Regions from separate parts of the Streptomyces sp. NPDC019531 genome, predicted to be linked through region 2. Evidence: riboswitches for the same ligand, from Rfam matches in the RefSeq annotation. Region 2 holds a riboswitch; each other region holds the start of a gene.
What was found. Region 2 has a riboswitch for thiamine pyrophosphate ahead of thiC (phosphomethylpyrimidine synthase ThiC). Riboswitches for the same ligand answer to the same signal wherever they lie in the genome.
Positions count from the first base shown of each region.

Region 1: it holds a riboswitch for thiamine pyrophosphate, as region 2 does, so the genes downstream of both, thiO (glycine oxidase ThiO) here and thiC (phosphomethylpyrimidine synthase ThiC) in region 2, are expected to answer to the same signal.
Region 3: it holds a riboswitch for thiamine pyrophosphate, as region 2 does, so the genes downstream of both, ACI2L1_RS04095 (thiamine ABC transporter substrate binding subunit) here and thiC (phosphomethylpyrimidine synthase ThiC) in region 2, are expected to answer to the same signal.

Region 1 covers NZ_JBJDQL010000016.1:138,117-141,384, reverse strand. The annotation lists gene ACI2L1_RS20705 (thiazole synthase) at 1-441, opposite strand, end outside; gene thiS (sulfur carrier protein ThiS) at 445-645, opposite strand; gene thiO (glycine oxidase ThiO) at 642-1,799, opposite strand; TPP riboswitch at 1,797-1,908, opposite strand; gene ACI2L1_RS20690 (hypothetical protein) at 1,961-2,311, shown strand; gene ACI2L1_RS20685 (NAD(P)/FAD-dependent oxidoreductase) at 2,344-3,268, shown strand, end outside.
Region 2 covers NZ_JBJDQL010000003.1:338,672-341,939, forward strand. The annotation lists gene ACI2L1_RS05845 (YibE/F family protein) at 1-1,258, opposite strand, end outside; TPP riboswitch at 1,330-1,519, shown strand; gene thiC (phosphomethylpyrimidine synthase ThiC) at 1,512-3,268, shown strand, end outside.
Region 3 covers NZ_JBJDQL010000002.1:425,838-429,105, forward strand. The annotation lists gene ACI2L1_RS04085 (phosphatidate cytidylyltransferase) at 1-629, shown strand, start outside; gene rlmN (23S rRNA (adenine(2503)-C(2))-methyltransferase RlmN) at 785-1,891, shown strand; TPP riboswitch at 1,915-2,022, shown strand; gene ACI2L1_RS04095 (thiamine ABC transporter substrate binding subunit) at 2,019-3,089, shown strand; gene ACI2L1_RS04100 (ABC transporter permease) at 3,134-3,268, shown strand, end outside.

The DNA.
Region 1 (3,268 bases), on a different contig from region 2:
GCCCACGTCCTCCAGCTTGCGCGCCAGCACAGGGTCGTCGTTCGTGTACGGCAGCACCGTGAAGCCGTCGTCGACCAGGGTCTCCGCCGCGTCCAGGAGCTCTATGGGGTCCGGCAGCAGCGTGCGCTCGTCGGCGATGACCTCCAGCTTGACCACCTCGGTAGCGAGCGCCTCACGCGCGAGGCGGGCCGTCAGGACGGCCTCCCCGGCGGTGAAGCAGCCGGCCGTGTTCGGCAGGACCTGGATGCCGAGCCTGGCGAGGACGGACAGCACCGAACCGTGCACCGAGGGGTCCACGCGCCGCATCGCGACCGTCGTCAGCTCGGTACCGGAGGCGATCAGCGCCCGCTCCAGCACGTCCAGGCTGGGCGCCCCGCCGGTGCCCATGATCAGCCGGGACGAGAACGTCGTACCGCCGAGGACAAAGGGATCGTCGGCCATGGGTCAGCCTCCTTGGACGGCGGTGAGGACTTCTACGCGGTCTCCCTCGGCGAGGGCGGTCGCCTGCCATCGCGCGCGCGGGACGACGGTCTCGTTGAGCGCGGCGGCGACCCCGGAGGGCGCCGGGGTCAGCGCCCGCACGACGGTGTCGAGGGCCGTTCCGGGAGCGAACTCCCGCGACTCCCCGTTGACGGAGATGTTCATGCCGGCTGCTCCACGCGCTGAAGGAAACGCTTCGGGGTGAACGGGCGGGCCACCTGCGGGAGTTCACCGGTGGTCAGGACGTGCGCCATGACGTCCCCGGTGACCGGTGTCAGCAGTACGCCGTTGCGGTAGTGACCGGTGGCCAGCAGGAGGCCCGGCAGTTCCGTCGGGCCGAGCAGCGGGGCGTTGTCAGGGGAGCCCGGGCGCAGTCCCGCGCGGGTCTCCGTGAGCGGCAGCTCGGTGATCCCGGGGACCAGCTCGTGTGCGTCCCGCAGCAGCTCGTACACCCCGCCCGCGGTGACCGTCGTGTCCCAGCCCAGCTCCTCGCTGGTCGCGCCGATCACGAGCTCGCCGTTTTCCCGCGGCACCAGATAGACCTGGCTGCCGCGTACGACGGCCCGCACGGTGCGGCTCAGGAAGGGCGCGTGGCGCTGAGGCACCGTCAGACGCAGCACCTGCCCCTTCACGGGCCGTACGGGCGGCAGGAGGGCCTCCGGGACCCCTTCCAGACGGCCGCTGAGGCTCCCGGCGGCGAGCACCACGTGGTCCGCGCTCAGCTCGTCGCCGTCCGTCGTGGTGACCCCGGCGGCCCGGTCCCGTACGAGACGCAGGCGCTCGGCCCACACGCGGTTGAAGGCCACGCCCGTCTGCTCGCACGCGGCCAGCAACGCGCGCGTGAGTCGCCGCGGATCGATCTGGTGGTCGCCGTCCACCCGCAGCCCGCCGCGCACCCCCGGCGCGAGCATCGGCTCCAGGCGCCGGCACTCCCGGCCGGACAGCCACTCCGACTCCAGCCCCGACTGCCGCTGCAGCGCGTGCAGTTCGCGCAGATGGGCGCGGTCGTCGGCATCCAGGGCGACGGCGAGCGTGCCGCAGCGGCGGTAGCCGAGGTCATGGCCGGTCAGGTCGGTGAGCTCGGCCGCGAAGTCCGGGTAGCGCCGGGCCGAGGCGAGATTCAGACCGAGCAGGGTCTGCTCGCCGTAGTGCAGTTCGGTGACCGCGGCCAGCATCCCGGCGGCCACCTGGGCGGCTCCGCCGCCCGGTTCCGGGTCCACGACGGCCGTGGTGAGACCGCGCTGTGCGGCCCGCCAGGCCGTGACCAGGCCGATGATGCCGCCCCCTACGACGAGGACGTCTGACGTACGTGAGGACATGGGCGTCCAGCCCCTCCCTTCGCCGGCATGACCCGGATCAGGTTCGTACGGTCGGAGGCCGCCAGCCTCCCTCTCAGCCCGGTGCGTCCGGGCTCCCGCGAGTGCTCTACGTTGGCCACCCTAGCCCTTCGTTCCGCGCCTCTGTAAGGGAGCCTTCCGTCATGCCCCCCTCGCTCGACGGCCTCGTCCTCGCCCCGGTGGCCGACCAGGCCCCAGGTCAGGTGGGTACACGGACCCGGTTCACGTACCACCAGGAGGACGGGCAGATCTGGGCCGAGTACGCGGGCGGCGACGTCGTACGCGGACATCTGGTCGGCACGCGCGCGGGGGACCGTCTCGACTTCCGGTACGTGCAGCTCAAGGGCGACGGCACGACGTCCTCAGGGCATTGTGTCGCGACGGTCGTGGAGCTGGCGGACGGCCGGGTGCGGCTTGAGGAAACATGGGAGTGGGAGTCGCAGCCCGGCAGTGGGACAAGCGTTGTGGAGCAGGTCACGCCGCACGACTCCTGACTGACTGATTGTCAGTTGACTATGGTGATCAAATGAGCGAGCAGACGCGGGCACAGCGGCGGGTGGTCGTGGTCGGCGCGGGCATGGCGGGCGTGCAGACCGCGGTCGCCCTGCGCGAACAGGGCTTCAAGGGCACCGTGACCGTGATCGGCGCGGAGCCCCATCAGCCGTACGACCGGCCGCCGCTGTCCAAGGCGGTCCTGCTCGGGAAGGCCGAGGGCTCCGCCTTCGACGTGGACTTCGAGGCCCTCGGTATCGAACTGCTGCTCGGCCGTGAGGTGCTGCGCGTACGCCCCGAAGCGCACGAGCTGGACACCGGGGCCGGGCCCTTCCCGTACGAGGTCCTGGTCCTCGCCACCGGGGCCGAACCGATCCGGCTGCCCGGCACCGAGGGTGTGCCCGGCGTGCATCTGCTGCGCACCCTGGACGACGCCGAGCAGCTGCGCCCCGTGCTCGCCCGCCGGCACGACATCGTGGTCGTCGGCGCGGGCTGGATCGGTGCCGAGTTCGCCACCGCCGCGCGCGAGGCGGGTTGTGCGGTGACGGTCGTGGAAGCCGCCGACCGGCCGCTCGCCGGCGCGCTGCCCGCCGAGGTGGCCGCCCCGATGGCCTCCTGGTACGCCGACGCCGGCGCCGTGCTGCGCACCCACGCGCGCGTGGCACGCGTCGAGCCCGGAGCGGTCGTCCTCGACGACGGCTCCCGGGTGGCCGCGGGCGCCGTCGTGGTCGGCATCGGCGCACGGCCCGCCACGGCGTGGCTCGCCGGTTCGGGCATCGAGCTCGGGGCGCATGGTGAGGTCGTCGCCGACGACCGCCTGCGCACCTCCGTGCCGGACGTCTACGCGGTCGGCGACTGCGCCTCCTTCCCCTCGGGGAGATACGGCGAGCGCCTGCTGGTCCACCACTGGGACAACGCCCTCCAGGGCCCGCGCACGGTGGCCGCCGACATCCTGGGCG
Region 2 (3,268 bases):
CCGCCGAGGTCTGGGTGACCGTCACATCGTCGAGTACACCGAGCGAGCCGATGATGACGCCGGCGAGCAGCAGACCACTCATGTCGATCGACGGATACAGACCATGGATGAGCCCGGTGTTGTCGTCCGTGTTGCCGGTGAGCGCGGCCCAGCCGATGAACTGCGAGCCGAGAACGCCGATCAGCACCAGGGAGATCAGCGTGCCGAGGACCGCCACGGAGGTTCTCGCCGAAAGACCGTGGCACAGGTAGAGGGCGATCAGCATGATGGCGCTCGCCCCGATCACCGCCACGAGCAGCGGGTTCGAGCCCTGCAGGATCGCCGGCAGGATGAAGAAGTTCAGCACCATGAAGCTGATGGCCAGCGCGACCAGCGCCATGACTCCGCGCAGCCGTCCGACGACCACGACGGCGAGTGCGAAGATGCCGGCGAGCAGCCCCATCGGGAGCCTGCGATTCACGTCGGTGACCGAGTACTGCAAGTCCCGGGGCGCGGAGGGCTCGTACGCGACCACGACCTTCTCGCCCTCGTGCAACTGCCTCGACTGGTCCGGCTGGACGATCTCCGTGAAGGTGCGGCCGTTGTCCTTGCCGGTGTCGACCCGGATCGTCGCCTTCTTGCAGGTGCCGTTCGCCTGCTGCTCGGCGGAGGAGCCCTCGGCGGTGGAGGTGTCCCCGGTCGGGGTCTCCCCCGAGGCGTTCACCGACTTGCAGCTGACGCTCACGACCTTGCTGACCGTGGCCTGCTGGGTCTGCCGGTCGAAGCCGACACCGGTCCGTTCGTGTGCTGGAGCTCCACCGGGCCAGAGCACCGCGAGCCCCACCACGACGGCCACACCGAAGGGGATCAGGATCGCCGCGATGACCTTGCGCAGGTGCTTGGAGACGGGCGCCGCCGGGCCGTGGTTATGGCTGTGACCGTGCGAGTGGCCGGGTCCACCGCCGCCGCCGGACCCGGGACCGCTCGCATGCACGGGCCCGTCGCCGGGTCCGTGCCCGTGGCTGTCATCGCCTCCACCACGACCGCCGTGACGGCTGTCGTCACCGTCGTCACCGCTGCCATAGCCACCGCCACCAGCGTCCTGCTCGTGGCCGTAACCGTGCCCACCGCTGTGCTCGTGCTCGTGCCAGCCGTCGGCGCCGCCACCCCTGGGGCCACTGGGGGAGCCACTGCCGGGCCCAAGCCGGGGGCCGTTTCCGGGGCCCGGACGGCGCGGAGGCTCGGGGGGCGGGTACGGAGGCTGATGCGTCGTGGTCACCGACCGATCATCGCAAGAACGACAGGGGCCCTCTGTTCACCGCGCCCGAATTGACGCTAGCGTGGTGGCAACTTTGTACACGCGGGAGCTCGGAGCACCGGGCTGAGAGGGCGCTGACCTCCGTCCCAGCGATGTTTCACGTGGAACATCACGTCAAGTGAGTGACGTTCCCCACGAAACGTCGGCAGACGGAAACCGCTGCGTCGACCGCCGAACCTGTTACCGGGTAATGCCGGCGTAGGGAGTAGGTCTCATGACCATCAAGGACGCGCGCACGCCTGCCTCCGAGCAGATCGACGAGGAGGCCGGGACGTCCATCGGCTGGCACAAGGGGTACGTGACGGGCCCAGAGGGCTCGCGCCCCGATCTCCGGGTGCCGGTCCGCCAGGTGCACCTCACCAACGGGCAGTCGGTCACGCTGTACGACACGTCGGGCCCGTACACCGATCCGTTCACCGAGACGGACGTCCGCCGGGGCCTTGTGCCGCTGCGGGAGAACTGGATCATCGCCCGCGGCGACACCGAGGAGTACGCGGGCCGTCCCTCGCGCCCCGAGGACGACGGGATCAAGCACACCTCACCACGCGGTGGCCTGCGCAACCTCGACGCGGTGTTCCCGGGGCGGCCACGCCAGCCGCGCCGCAGCCGCGACGGCAACGCGGTCACACAGCTCGCTTACGCCCGCCGCGGTGAGATCACACCGGAGATGGAGTACGTCGCCATCCGGGAGAGCGTCGAACCCGAGGTGGTCCGGGAGGAGATCGCTGCGGGCCGTGCGGTGCTCCCGGCGAACGTCAACCACCCGGAGATCGAGCCGATGATCATCGGTAAGCGGTTCCTGGTGAAGGTCAACGCCAACATCGGCAACTCCGCGGTCACCTCCTCAATCGAGGAGGAGGTCGAGAAGATGACCTGGGCGACCCGCTGGGGCGCCGACACGGTCATGGACCTGTCCACCGGCCGCAACATCCACACCACCCGCGAGTGGGTGCTGCGCAACTCCCCCGTCCCCATCGGCACGGTGCCGCTCTACCAGGCGCTGGAGAAGGTCGACGGCCGCGCCGAGGAACTGACCTGGGAGATCTACAAGGACACGGTCATCGAGCAGGCCGAGCAGGGCGTCGACTACATGACGGTCCACGCGGGCGTCCGGCTGCCGTACGTACCGCTGACGGCCAACCGCAAGACGGGCATCGTCTCGCGCGGTGGCTCGATCATGGCGGCCTGGTGCCTCGCACACCACAAGGAGTCGTTCCTCTACGAGAACTTCGAGGAGCTCTGCGAGATCCTCGCCGCCTATGACGTCACGTACTCGCTGGGTGACGGCCTCAGGCCCGGTTCGATCGCGGACGCCAACGACGAGGCGCAGTTCGCGGAGTTGCGCACGCTCGGGGAACTCAACACGATCGCGAAGCGTTTCAACGTACAGACCATGATCGAGGGCCCGGGACATGTCCCGATGCACAAGATCAAGGAGAACATCGAGCTTCAGCAGGAGATCTGTGAGGAAGCTCCCTTCTATACGCTCGGCCCGCTGACCACCGACATCGCGCCGGCCTACGACCACATCACCTCAGGTATCGGCGCCGCGATGATCGCCTGGTGGGGCACCGCGATGCTCTGCTACGTCACGCCCAAGGAGCACCTGGGCCTGCCCAACCGGGACGACGTCAAGACCGGTGTCATCACCTATAAGATCGCGGCCCACGCGGCCGACCTCGCCAAGGGACACCCAGGCGCCCAGGAATGGGACGACGCCCTCTCCGACGCCCGCTTCGAGTTCCGGTGGGAGGACCAGTTCAACCTCGCCCTGGACCCGGACACGGCCCGTGAGTTCCACGACGAGACCCTCCCGGCCGAACCGGCCAAGACGGCCCACTTCTGCTCCATGTGCGGCCCGAAGTTCTGCTCGATGAAGATTAGCCAAAGCATCACAAAGCAGTTCGGCGGTACGGCGGCTGCGGGGGCGACGGCTGAGGAGGTCGCTGAGGGGATGCTGCAGAAGTCGAA
Region 3 (3,268 bases), on a different contig from region 2:
CGCTGGCGCTCGGCGGGGCCGCGATGGTCGTCGCCGGGTACGTCCGGGGGGCCGAGGGAGCCTGGGTCGCCATGGCGCTCACGGCGCTCGCGGTCCTGGTCTGGCGGATGACGGAACCGCCCGAGGGCTACCTCAAGGACGTCACGGCGGGCGTCTTCGCCGCGTTCTACGTTCCGTTCCTGGCCACGTTCGTCGCCATGATGCTGACGGCGGAGGACGGGGCGGCCCGGGTCCTCATGTTCCTCCTGCTGACCGTGGTCAGTGACACCGGCGCGTACGCCGTCGGCTGGCGCTTCGGCACCCACAAGCTCGCACCGCGCATCAGCCCCGGCAAGACCCGTGAGGGCCTGGCCGGAGCGGTGGCGTTCGCGATGGTGGCGGGCGCGCTGTGCATGGAGTTCCTGATCGACGACGGCACGTGGTGGCAGGGCCTGCTCCTGGGCCTCGCGGTCGCGGGCAGCGCGACGCTGGGCGACCTCGGCGAGTCGATGATCAAGCGGGACCTCGGCATCAAGGACATGGGCACACTGCTGCCGGGCCACGGCGGAATCATGGACCGCCTGGACTCCCTTCTGCCGACGGCTCCGGTGGTGTGGCTGCTGCTGGTGCTGTTCGTGGGGTCCGGCTGACCTCGCTCGTACGGCCTTTCCTGTACGGCCGTTTCGGCCCCCGTCCTGTCCAGGGCGGGGGTCTTCTTCGTGGTCGTGGGCCCGATGGCCGCGGCCACCGGGCCCATGGATCTTCTGGACCTGGTCCCCGAATGATCTGCGACACTGGTACGGCTATGCCTAAGCCCGGAGAACTCACTTTCGTCGCCCCCCGCGGAGCCAAGAAGCCGCCGCGGCACCTTGCCGATCTCACTCCTGCCGAGCGCAAGGAGGTCGTGGCCGGGATCGGGGAGAAGCCGTTTCGTGCCAAGCAGCTCTCGCAGCACTACTTCGCGCGGTACGCGCACGACCCGGCGGAGTGGACCGACATCCCCGCCGGTGCGCGCGGCAAGCTCCAGGAGGCGCTGCTTCCCGAGCTGATGACCGTCGTACGGCATCTGTCGACCGACCAGGGGACCACGCGCAAGACGCTGTGGCGGTTGTTCGACGGGACGCTCGTGGAGTCGGTGCTGATGCGGTACCCGGACCGGGTGACCATGTGCATCAGCTCGCAGGCCGGGTGCGGGATGAACTGTCCCTTCTGTGCGACCGGGCAGGCGGGGCTGGACAGGAATCTGTCCACTGCCGAGATCGTCCACCAGATCGTCGACGGGATGCGGGCGCTGAGGGACGGAGAGGTGCCCGGTGGCCCCGCGCGGCTCTCCAACATCGTCTTCATGGGGATGGGCGAGCCGCTCGCCAACTACAAGCGGGTCGCCACGGCGATTCGCGCGCTCACCGATCCCGCGCCTGACGGGGTGGGGCTGTCGCAGCGGGGAATCACCGTGTCGACCGTGGGCCTCGTGCCCGCCATTCATCGGTTCGCCGACGAAGGGTTCAAGTGCCGGCTCGCGATCTCCCTGCACGCCCCCGACGACGAGCTCCGCGACACCCTCGTCCCCGTGAACACGCGGTGGAAGGTGCGCGAGGTGCTGGATGCCGGGTTCGAGTACGTCGAGAAGAGCGGGCGTCGGCTGTCCATCGAGTACGCGCTGATCCGGGACATCAATGACCAGGCGTGGCGGGGTGACCGGCTCGGTCGTCTGCTCAGGGGCAAGCCCGTGCATGTGAATCTGATCCCGCTGAACCCGACGCCCGGGTCGAAGTGGACCGCCTCCCGGCCCGAGGACGAGAAGGCGTTCGTCGAGGCCATCGCCGCCCATGGTGTGCCGGTGACCGTCCGGGACACCCGTGGGCAGGAGATCGACGGGGCCTGTGGTCAGCTGGCGGCCACCGAGCGGTAATCTTTAGCTCGTACGTACACCTTCATATCCGACAGGGGAGCGCCACAGCGCTGAGAGTGCGGCAATCGAGCCGCAGACCCTCTGAACCTCGCCCAGGTCATTCTGGGTAGGAAGTTCGGTCATCACCGTGAACAACAAGAAGTTTCTTGCTGCCGTCGTCGGCCTCGGCCTGGTCACGCTGTCCGCGTGCGGGTCGTCCTCGTCCGACTCGGAGGGCTCCGGCTCCAAGACCGTCACGCTCGTCAGCCACGACTCGTGGGCCGTCTCCAAGAGCGTTCTCGCCGACTTCGAGAAGAAGTCCGGCTACCAGGTCAAGGTCCTGGAGGACGGCGACGCCGGGCAGGCCGTCAACAAGGCCATCCTCACCAAGGACAATCCGCAGGGCGACGTCTTCTTCGGCGTCGACAACACCCTGCTCTCCCGCGCGCTCGACAACGGACTCTTCCAGTCGTACGAGGCGAAGGGCGCCGATCGGATCAAGGCCGGGTACCGGGTCGACGGGAACAAGGTCACGCCCGTCGACACCGGCGACATCTGCGTCAACTACGACAAGGCCTGGTTCACCGAGCACAAGCTCCAGCCGCCGACGTCGTACGACGATCTGATCAAGCCCGCCTACAAGAACCTCCTCGTCACCGAGAACGCCTCCACCTCCTCGCCGGGCCTCGGTTTCCTCCTCGGGAGTGCCGCGAAGTACGGCGACGACGGCTGGCAGGGCTACTGGAAGAAGCTCAGGGCCAACGGCGTCAAGGTCGTCGACGGCTGGGAGCAGGCCTACAACGAGGAGTTCTCCGGTTCCGCGGGGGGCAAGAAGGCGAAGGCCGACCGGCCGCTCGTCGTGTCGTACGCCTCCTCGCCGCCCGCCGAGGTGATCTACGCCGACCCGAAGCCGACGACCGCTCCCACCGGGGTCGCCGAGGGCACCTGCTTCCGGCAGATCGAGTACGCCGGGCTGCTCAGCAACGCCGGGAACACCAAGGGCGGCAAGGCGTTCCTGGACTTCCTGCTCACCAAGGAGTTCCAGCAGGACATGCCGCTCAACATGTTCGTGTACCCGGTCGTCGAGGGCGCCCAGGTGCCGGCCGAGTTCACGAAGTACGGTCCGCAGGCCAAGGATCCCGAGACCATGGACCCGGCGAAGATCGCCGACAACCGTGACGACTGGGTCAAGTCGTGGACCTCACTCGTACTGAAGTAAGGCCCCGCAAGCCTTTCCACCACGGGGCGGCGCGGCTCGGGCTCATGGCCGTGCCCGTCGCGTTCTTCGCCGTCTTCTTCGCCTGGCCCGTGGCCGCCATCGTCGCACGGGGACTCGAAGTCGACGGGACCTGGCAGCTCGGGCGCATCGCCGATGTCCTCACCCAGCCCGACATCCGT